Regions from separate parts of the Billgrantia hypersalina genome, predicted to be linked through region 2. Evidence: predicted binding sites of a transcription regulator. Region 2 holds the regulator's gene; the other holds the start of a gene.

Region 1 (4,967 bases), on a different contig from region 2:
TGTCGAAACGCATGGCCTGGATCACTGCGGCATAGTCGTTGGCGAAGAACGGCTCCACCTCGACACCGAGGCTCTCGGCCATGTCCTCGAGGAACGGGCGCCACAGCGGCTCCTGGTTCTGGCTGGCCTCGGTGGAAATGATGCCGAAGCGCAGGGTATCGATCTCTTCCTCGGCGGCGGCGAACTGGCTGCCGAGCAGGCCAAGGCCGGCGATCAGCGGTAGGGTGAGGCGACGAAGGGTCGGGGTCATGACGATATTCCTCGGTTGTGGCGTGTGGTGCGGGTTCAGCTGGCAGCGGCGCCAAGGGCGATCGGTGTCGCCACGGGCTTCGGCGATGCCGGGCGGGCGTCCAGGCCGGCGTTCTCGTAGAGCGCTTGGAGCCGCGTCTCGGTAAGGCCTTCGGTCTGGCCGTCGTAGTAGAGGCGCCCCTGCTTGAGCGCGATGGCCCGTGTGCAGTAGCGGCGGGCGTAATCGACCTGGTGCAGGGAAACGAGCACGGTGCGGCCATCCTCGACATTGATGCGCTTGAGGATGTCCATGACTTCACGCGCACTGCGCGGGTCGAGCGAGGCGATGGGTTCGTCGGCAAAGATCACGTCGGCGTCCTGCATCAGCACGCGGGCGATGGCCACCCGCTGCATCTGGCCGCCGGAAAGGGTGTTGGCACGTTGTTCGGCGAGTTCGGCCAGGCCGACACGGGCCAGTGCCTGGCGCGCCCGGAGGCGCTCCTCCTCGGTGAAGCGGCCGAGCAATGCCCGCCAACGCGGCATCGAGCCCAGGCGGCCGACGAGCACGTTGGTCAGCACGCTGAGGCGGCCAACGAGATTGAACTGCTGGAAGATATAGCCGCAGCGGCAGCGCTGGGCGCGCGAGCCGCGCAGCAAGCGGCCATCCCGCTGGATGTCGCGATCCATGAGACGGACGCGGCTACCGGCATGACGGTTGGCGGAGGTGAGCCCCACCAGGTGACGCAGCAGCGTGGACTTGCCCGAACCGGACGGCCCGATCAGGGCCACCATCTCGCCGGCCTCGATCTCGAAGCCGACCTCATGGAGTACGTGGGTCTGGCCGAAGCTCTTGCTGAGCCGCTCGACGGCGATGCGGGTGGTTGACATGATGCCCTCCTTTTGCGGATGGCATCAGTGTCGCGGGGTGAGGTTAAGGGAAGTTGTCTAGACAATAACGATTCGGTGACATTTACCCCTCCCCTGGGCCGGCCAGGAAGGGGCAGGCGGCATGCCACGACTTATGAAACAAGCGCTTGCCGCGAGAGAAAGCGCGACTGTCATGGCAATGCCATCGCAGTGTCACGGCAACAGCAAGCGCACGACGTATGGCGAGTCCATCAACCCCGCTGCCGCATCATCCAGCTGTAGACCAGTCCGGCGACGATAAGGGTGACGGCGAAGGCGTAGATGCCCACGGTAATACCGCTGTTCCACAGGATGCTCCAGTCGCCGCCCGAGAGCGACATGGCGCGGCGCATGTTGTACTCCATCTGGCCACCCAGCAGCAGCCCGAGCACCACCGGTACGGCCGGCATCTCGAGCTTGCGCAGCACGTAGCCGAGCACGCCGAAGGCCAGCATCATGTAGAGGTCGAAGGCGCTGTTGCTCAGCGTGTAGACGCCGACGAAGGCCACCATCACCACCATCGGCATCAGAAACCAGCCAGGCGCCTGCAATACCTTGGCGAACAGCCCCACCAGCGGGATATTGAGAATCAGCAGCATCACGTTGCCGATAAAAAGCGCCGCCACCAGGCCCCAGACCATGTCCGGCTGCTGCGAGAACAGCAGCGGCCCGGGTGTGATGTTCATCGACAGCAGCAGCGCCAACAGGATCGCCGTGGTGCCGCTGCCGGGAATGCCCAGCGAGAGCATGGGGATCAGCGAACCGCCCGCGGCGGCATTGTTGCCCGCCTCCGGCGCCGCCACGCCGCGCGGATCGCCCTGGCCGAACGTGCCGCGACGCCCAAGCCAGCGGCGCTCCAGGGTGTAGGAGAGAAAGCTGCCGAGCGCCGCGCCGGCACCCGGCAGCACGCCGGCGACGAAGCCGATGAACGAGCTGCGCCCGATGGTCGGCGCACACCTCCAGGCGCTGCGGATCCCGGGCACCGCCGAACCGACCTTGAGCGTCGGCTTGTCGCTGCCGCGCACGTCCTCGAGAAACACCAGGCATTCCGAAATGGCGAACAGCCCCACCAGGGCAACGATGAAGTCGATGCCGTCGTAGAGCTCGTACCAGCCGAACGTGTAACGCGGCACGCTGCTCACCGAGTCGATGCCCACGGTGCCCAGCAGCAGGCCCAGGCAGGCAGCGAGGAAGCTTTTCACCAGGCTGCCGCTGGTGACGCCGCCAATGGTGGCGAAGGCGAGCACGAACAGCGCGAAGTATTCGGCCGGGCCGAAGCGAATGGCGAAACCCACCAGCAACGGTGCGAAAAGGGTGAGCCCGATGGTCGCCACGGTGGCACCGACGAACGAGGCCACGCCGGAGAGGCCCAGCGCCTCGCCGCCGCGCCCCTTGAGTGCCATGGGGTAGCCGTCGAGCGTGGTCATCACCGCCGGCTCGTCGCCGGGGATATTGAGCAGGATCGAACTGATGCGCCCGCCATACATGCAGCCGTAGTAGATGCTGACCAGCAGGATCAGCGCCGCCGTCGGCGCCAGGCCGAAGTTGAAGGCCAGCGGTATCATCAGCGCCACGCCGTTGACCGGCCCCAGGCCGGGCAGCGCACCCATCAGCGTGCCTACGGCACAACCGATGAGGGCCAGGAAGAGATGCTGGGGTTCGAGCGCCACGGCGAACCCCTGGGCGAGATAGGCCAAAATATCCATCGCGACGCCTTACCAGTGGAGTCCCGGCATGTTGGGTAGCGGCATGCCCAGAATGAATTCGAACAGCAGGTAGAGAGAAGCCGTGAGCAGCGCGCCGCAAACCAGCGAGGCTTTCCAGGTCGCACCGAACAGGCGGATCAACAGCACCATGACGATCAAGCTGGCGGGCAGGAAACCCAGCGGCTTGAGCAGGCCGGCATAGAGGCCGAGCAGCAGCAGCGCCGCCCCCTGCCTGAGCAGGGCGGCGCGCTGCGGCCAGCGCTGATTGACGCCGGGGCGAATCACGAGATAGGCCGCGAACAGCCCCATCGGCACGCTGACGAGACGCGGAAAGGCCCCGGGGCCCACGACCTGGCCGAAGCCGGCCGGGAAGGTATGCGAATACCACCAGGCCCCCACGGCCATGAGCAGCAGCACGACGCCGGCGATACGATCGGCGACGGCGCCCGAGACCTGTTCCGGGTTCGTGACGGGTTCACTCACTCGATGACCCCGATCTCGCGCGACACGGACTCGACTTCATCGATGGTTTCGTAGACGTAGTCGGTGAACTCTTCACCGCCTCGCCACAGCGGCACCAGGCCGTTCTGCTGGGCGGTCTCCTTCCACTCCTCGCTCTGGTACAGCGTCTCGAGGGTCTCGACCATCTCGGCGTAGTCCTCGTCGGAAACCTCGCCGCCGGTGTAGAAGCCGCGCCAGTTGTAGCCGGTCACGTCATAGCCCTGAGACACCGCCGTGGGCAGATCGGCGAAGGGCTCGGGCAAGGGCTCGTCGGAAAGCACCGCCAGCACGCGCACGTCGCCGGACTCGATGAAGCCCGCGATCTCGCCGAGGTCGGTGGATACCATGTCGACATGCCCGCCCATCATCTGGGTCACGGCCGGGCCGCCGCCGTCGAACTGTACCCAGCGCACACTGGCCATCTGCTCGGCCGGCATGCCGGCCTCCTTGGCCACCAGCAACGCCCGGATATGGTCCCAACCGCCGGCGCCGCTCGAGCCGGCCATGGCCACGGCGCCAGGGTCATCGAGCATGGCGTCCAGTAGATCCTCGAGGGTCTCGTAGGGGCTCTCGTCGTCGACCAGAATCACCCCCACGTCGGTCCCCAGCATGGCCAGCCAGCGCATGGTGTCGGCATCGTCGGGGTACTGCCCCTGGGCGATCTGCGTCATGCCCACGGTACTGGTCGCCACGATCAGGTCGCTGTCGTCGGCGCGACTGCTGGAGACGTTGGAGAACGCCACGGCGCCTACGCCGCCCGGCATGTTGGTGACCTGTACATTGCCGTCGGTCAGCTCCAGTTCGCGCAGGAGCTTGGCCACCGAGCGGCAAGTGAAATCCCAGCCGCCGCCGGGGTCGGCCGGAGCGATGCACTCGCTGATCGGCAACGCCTGGCTCGGGGAGCTGACAGCCAGCCCCAGCCCCAGCAGGGCAGAGGCGGCAAAACCGTGACGGACATGCTTGATGGTGCGCATAGTCGAGTCCCTCGTTTGTTGTTGTACCGCTGTTGAGTGGGTGTTGCCGCGCCGGGCCGCCTGGCTCGACGCTTCCTGCAGGTTAGCTTATATGACACCGCGAGCTTGCATCCGGGCAACCTCCGCCTCGTCAACGCCCAGCTCGCGCAGGATGTCGCGCGTATGCTCGCCTAGCCGCGGCGCGGGGTGATGCACGGCCGGCGGCGCCTCGCGCATCTTGACGGGAAAGCCGGTGGCGGGGATGCGCCCCAGTTCGCCCTGGTCGATCTCGATCTTCATTTCCTGGGCCTGGACCTGAGGATCGTCGAAGGTATCGCGCAGGCTATAGACGCGACCGCACGGGACCCCGGCGTCGTTGAGATGCGCGATCCACTCCTCGACGCGGCGCTGGGCGGTGACCCGGTTGATCTGTTCGCGCAGGGCTTCGCGGTGGGCCATGCGTCGCGCGTTATCGGCGAAGCGCTCGTCGTCGAGCAGGTGAAGCAGGCCAAGGGCGCCCAGCAGGCGTTCGACCATGGCATCGCTGCTGGGCGCTATCGCCACCTCGCCGTCAAGGGCACGAAACAGGCCGTAAGGGTAGAGCATGGGATGGTCGTTGCCGGTGCGCGCCGGGATGCGGTCGGTGGCGAAGAATTCCGCCGCCAGGTAGCCC
Region 2 (4,967 bases):
TCGGTGTTCCGCCACGGCCGTTTCGCGGTATTGGTACAAGAGTTCTTTCTCGATGCGATGGCGGATGAACTGGGTCTGCCAACGCGCTAGGATGACCGCCATCGAATGAGGAGGTATCGATGGATCGCTCCCTGATGCGCCCCAAGGGGCTGGCCCGCCTGCCCGATTTCCTGCACCTGATGCGGCTGGATCGCCCCATCGGTACCTGGCTCTTGATGTGGCCCACCCTGTGGGCGCTGTGGGTGGCCGCCGCCGGCGTTCCCGAGCGGCACCTGCTGTTGATCTTCGTCGCCGGTGTCTACCTGATGCGGGCCGCAGGCTGCGTGATCAACGACTATGCCGACCGTCACTTCGACGGCCACGTCAAGCGCACCAAGAACCGTCCCCTGGCCACCGGGCGTATCAGCGAGCGCGAGGCCAAGGTTCTGTTCGTGGGCCTGGTCGCGGCGGCTTTCGTGCTGGTGTGGTTCACCAACCTCTTCACCGTCATGCTCTCGCTGGTGGGGGTAGGGCTGGCCTTCATTTACCCTTTCATGAAGCGCTATACCCATCTGCCCCAGCTGTTTCTCGGCGCCGCCTTCTCCTGGGCGATACCCATGGCCTTCGGTGCCGTGCTCGGCCATATCCCGCTGGAGGCCTGGCTGCTGTTCGCCGCCAACGTGGCCTGGACGGTGGCCTACGATACCGAGTACGCCATGGTCGACCGCGACGATGACCTGAGGATCGGCATCAAGTCTACTGCCGTGCTGTTCGGCCGCGCTGATCGCACCATGATCGGCCTGCTGCAGCTGGCCACGCTGGGCCTGCTGGGCTGGGTCGGCTGGCGCATCGAGCTCGGCGTTTTCTTCTGGCTAGGCCTGGCAGGCATGGCCGCCGCCTTCGTTCATCAGCAGTTCCTGATCCGATCCCGGGAGCGCGATCGTTGCTTCCAAGCCTTTCTCAACAATCATTGGTCGGGGCTGCTGGCATTCGCCGGTATCGCCCTCAGCCTATGGCCGGCAGTGGGTGTCTAGCCCGACTATGGCAGCGCTGTCATCCAAGTGTCATGATGACGTGGTGAGATCGTCACCGACCCGTCACTGACCGCGAGGCTTCGGGATGACCGCCAAGACCGTTCTGATCGTCGACGACGAAGCGCCAATCCGCGAGATGATCGCGGTGGCGCTGGAGATGGCAGACTATCGCGTGCTGGAGGCCGCCAACGCCCAGAGCGCCCACAGCATGATCGTCGACAACCAGCCCGACCTGTTGCTGCTCGACTGGATGATGCCCGGCACCAGCGGCATCGAGCTGGCTCGCCGGCTCAAGCGCGAGGAAGCTACCCGCGAACTGCCGATCATCATGCTCACCGCCAAGAGCGAAGAGGACAACAAGATCCAGGGCCTCGAGGCCGGTGCCGACGACTACATCACCAAGCCCTTCTCCCCCCGCGAGCTGGTGGCCCGCCTCAAGGCGGTGTTGCGGCGCACCACGCCCAAGGGCATCGAGGAGCCCGTGGAGGTGGACGGCCTGGTGCTCGATCCGGTCAGTCATCGCGTCAGCGCCGATGGCCACGCGCTTGAGATGGGCCCCACGGAGTACCGCCTGCTGCAGTTCTTCATGACGCACCAGGAACGTGCCTACACCCGCAGCCAGCTGCTCGACCAGGTATGGGGCGGCAACGTCTATGTCGAGGAGCGAACCGTGGACGTGCATATCCGCCGGCTGCGCAAGGCGCTGGGCGATGCCCACCAGCATCTGATCCAGACCGTGCGCGGCACCGGCTACCGCTTCTCCAACAAGGGCTGACGTGGGCCCCTGGCGTCATGAACTCTGGCACCTCGGCCTGCTAGCCGTTGCCGGCAGCCTGGTCGGCTGGCTGCTGGGAGCCCCCGGACTCGGGCTTGCCGCGGGGCTTATCGTGCGCCTGGTCTACCACCTGCGCCAGCTCCATGCCCTGCGCCGCTGGCTGACCCGCCATCCCCACAGTGAGCCTCCCGCGGCCACCGGCCTGTGGGGCGAACTGTTCGACCGGCTCTACCGCTACCAGAAGGGCCAGCGCCATACGCAGCATCGCCTGCAGGCGACCCTCAAGCGTATCCAGGAGTCTTCCGAGGCAATGCGCGACAGCGTGGTCATGCTCGACCAGCGCGGCGACCTGGAGTGGTGGAACAGCGCCGCCGAGCGCATGCTGGGGCTCAAGGCGGTCCACGACCGCGGCCAGCACATCACCAACCTGGTGCGCGACCCCCGCTTCGTCGCCTACTTCAATGCTTGCGACTATCGCGAACCGTTGACGCTGCCCTCGCCGGTGGAAGAACGTCAGGTGCTGCAGTTCCAGATCACACTCTATGGCGACGACGAGCGCCTGGTGATGGCGCGCGACATCACCCGCCTGCACCGCCTGGAGGAGATGCGCCGCGACTTCGTCGCCAACGTCTCCCACGAGCTGAGAACGCCGTTGACCGTACTGGCGGGCTACCTCGAGACCTACGCCACCTATGCCGATCAACTCCCGTCGCGGCTCGCTCAAGGGCTGACCCGTATGCAAGAGCAAACCATCCGCATGCAGAATCTGGTCAACGACCTGCTGTTGCTGTCGCGGCTGGAGATCGATCGCGGCGGCGAGGATCATCTGCCGCTGCCCATGGGCACGCTACTCGAGGAGGTACGCCGCGACGCCGAGGCGCTGTCGGCAGGCCGCCAGCAGATCCGCATAGAGGTCGTGGATAACCGTCGCCTGCTCGGCAGCGACAGCGAGATTCACAGTGCACTGTCCAATCTGGCATCCAACGCGGTGCGTTACACGCCGGAGGGCAGCCACATCGTGCTGCGCTGGAAAACGCATCCCAAGGGTGCCTGCCTGGAGGTCGAGGACGACGGCGACGGCATCGATCCGGTGCATATTCCGCGGCTCACCGAACGCTTCTACCGGGTCGACAAGGGGCGCAGCAGCGAAACCGGCGGTACCGGGCTGGGGCTGGCTATCGTCAAGCACGTATTGCTGCGCCACGACGCGTACCTGGAAATCGAATCCCATCCCGAACGCGGCGCCCTCTTCCGCTGCGTCTTCCCTGCCTCGCGTCTGGTGATCGATGCAAGGGCCGTTGGCCCAACCGCGGGCCAGACGGCTCTCAACCGACCGGCCGAGTAAGGAAGCGACGACTCAGGTCGGTGCGATGTCACGCTGTCCACGATAGTGGCGGTCCCACATCAGTACGGCACCGGCCACGGCGCCAGGTAGCAGGAACAGGTTAGCCAGCGGGATCCAGGTGATCAGCGTTACCCAGCCGCCGAAGGTGAGCGTCTGCCATTGGCGCGAGGCGAGCCGACGGCGCATGTCGGCGAAACTCACCTTGTTGTTGTCCATGGGATAGTCGAGATAGGTGATCGCCATGATCCAGGCCGAGAACAGGGCCCAAAGCAACGGTGCGACGACATTGAGCGTGGGTATCCAGCTGACGACCAGCAATGCCAGCGCCCGCGGCAGGATGTAGCCGAGCTTGACCAGCTCGCGCCCCAGGGCGTCCACTGCCGTACGCGCCAGGCCTCGATCGTCGAGGGGCGGCCGGCCGGTGGCCTGGATTTCCACCTTGGCCGCCAGGAAACCGTAGAAAGGCGCGGCGATCAGGTGTGATACCAGGGTGAAAGTGAAGAATACGATCAGTATCAGGCTGATGACGAACAACGGCCAGATCAGCCATTCCAACCAGCCGAGCCAGGCCGGCACCATGGCCATCCAGCTCGCCAGCCATCCGCCGAAGTGACTGACCACGTAATAGAGCATGACCGAATATACCGCCAGGTTGACGGCGATCGGGGCGTAAACATAGCGACGCAGGCCGCGACCGTAGACCAGTCGCGTCCCGCGGTTCAATGCCGTTAAGGCGTCCAACATCCCAGTCCTCTTTTGCTACTCCTTGCGTGTCAAGGCGTCCTCGTCGATCTGATCCGGGTGCATGTGGCGGATGTCGAGCCCCTTGACCAGGTAGATGACGTATTCGGCGAGGTTGTCGGCATGATCGCCGACCCGCTCCAGCGCACGCAAGATCCACATCACGTTGAGCACCGGGCCGATGGCACGGCTGTCCTCCATCATGAAGGTCATCAGTGAACGCATGGCGCTGCCGTACTCGTCGTCCACCGAGTCGTCCTCGTGCACCACTTGCAGGGCCAGCTCGGTGTCGAAGCGGGCGAAGGCGGTCAGGGCGTCACGCAGCATGCGCCGCACGTGCTCGCTGATATGGCGCACCTCGATCAAACCGCGCACGCTGCTGCCGCCATCGATGAGGGTCAGGGCATTTCGCGCGATCTTGCTCGCTTCGTCACCGATCCGCTCGAGGTCGGCGGTGGCACGAATTACCGCCAGCACCAGGCGCAGGTCGGAGGCCGCCGGCTGGCGCCGGGCCAGGATCCGAGTGCACTCGTCGTCGATGTTCAGCTGCATGGCGTTGACGTCGCGGTCGCGGTCGCGCACTTTTTCGGCCAGGCGGCTGTCGCTCTCGAGCAGCGCCTGTATGGCTTCCTGCACCTGTTGCTCGACCAGCCCACCCATGGTCATCAGGTGGGTCTTGAGAGCCTCCAGCTCCTGGTTGAACTGGCGCGAAATGTGCTGGCTATGGGTATCGCTGGTGATGTCCATCGTTCTCTCCTCGAGGCCGCCCGACCTCGTTTCGTTCAAGTCATGCGCCCGGTAATGTAGTTCTCGGTACTGCGCAGGCTGGGGTTGGTGAACAGGGTATCGGTGGGGGCGTACTCCACCAGTTCCCCGCCCTGCAGGAAGGCGGTGTAGTCGGAAACCCGCGCCGCCTGTTGCATGTTGTGGGTGACCAGGATGAGGGTCAGCTGCGACTTGAGGCCGCGAATCAACTCCTCGATCTTGAGCGTCGAGATCGGGTCCAGCGCCGAGGCCGGTTCGTCGAGCAGCAGCACTTCGGGGCGCACCGCCAAAGAGCGGGCAATCACCAGACGCTGCTGCTGTCCACCGG

The links. The regulator PhoB, encoded in region 2, activates phosphate uptake and scavenging genes when phosphate is short. The targets are predictions, from matches to a motif close to TGTCATANNNNTGTCANA.
Region 1: the regulator PhoB is predicted to act here: its motif matches at 1,285-1,302, upstream of phnC (phosphonate ABC transporter ATP-binding protein).

What each region holds. Positions count from the first base shown of each region.
Region 1 is NZ_JBMIQI010000010.1:63,038-68,004, forward strand. It holds gene phnD (phosphonate ABC transporter substrate-binding protein) at 1-250, opposite strand, end outside; gene phnC (phosphonate ABC transporter ATP-binding protein) at 286-1,116, opposite strand; gene ACOJCM_RS06925 (tripartite tricarboxylate transporter permease) at 1,347-2,840, opposite strand; gene ACOJCM_RS06930 (tripartite tricarboxylate transporter TctB family protein) at 2,850-3,323, opposite strand; gene ACOJCM_RS06935 (Bug family tripartite tricarboxylate transporter substrate binding protein) at 3,320-4,315, opposite strand; gene ACOJCM_RS06940 (CaiB/BaiF CoA transferase family protein) at 4,403-4,967, opposite strand, start outside.
Region 2 is NZ_JBMIQI010000007.1:145,435-150,401, forward strand. It holds gene ACOJCM_RS04740 (chorismate--pyruvate lyase family protein) at 1-90, shown strand, start outside; gene ubiA (4-hydroxybenzoate octaprenyltransferase) at 120-1,013, shown strand; gene phoB (phosphate regulon transcriptional regulator PhoB) at 1,099-1,788, shown strand; gene phoR (phosphate regulon sensor histidine kinase PhoR) at 1,790-3,133, shown strand; gene cysZ (sulfate transporter CysZ) at 3,146-3,877, opposite strand; gene phoU (phosphate signaling complex protein PhoU) at 3,893-4,621, opposite strand; gene pstB (phosphate ABC transporter ATP-binding protein PstB) at 4,657-4,967, opposite strand, start outside.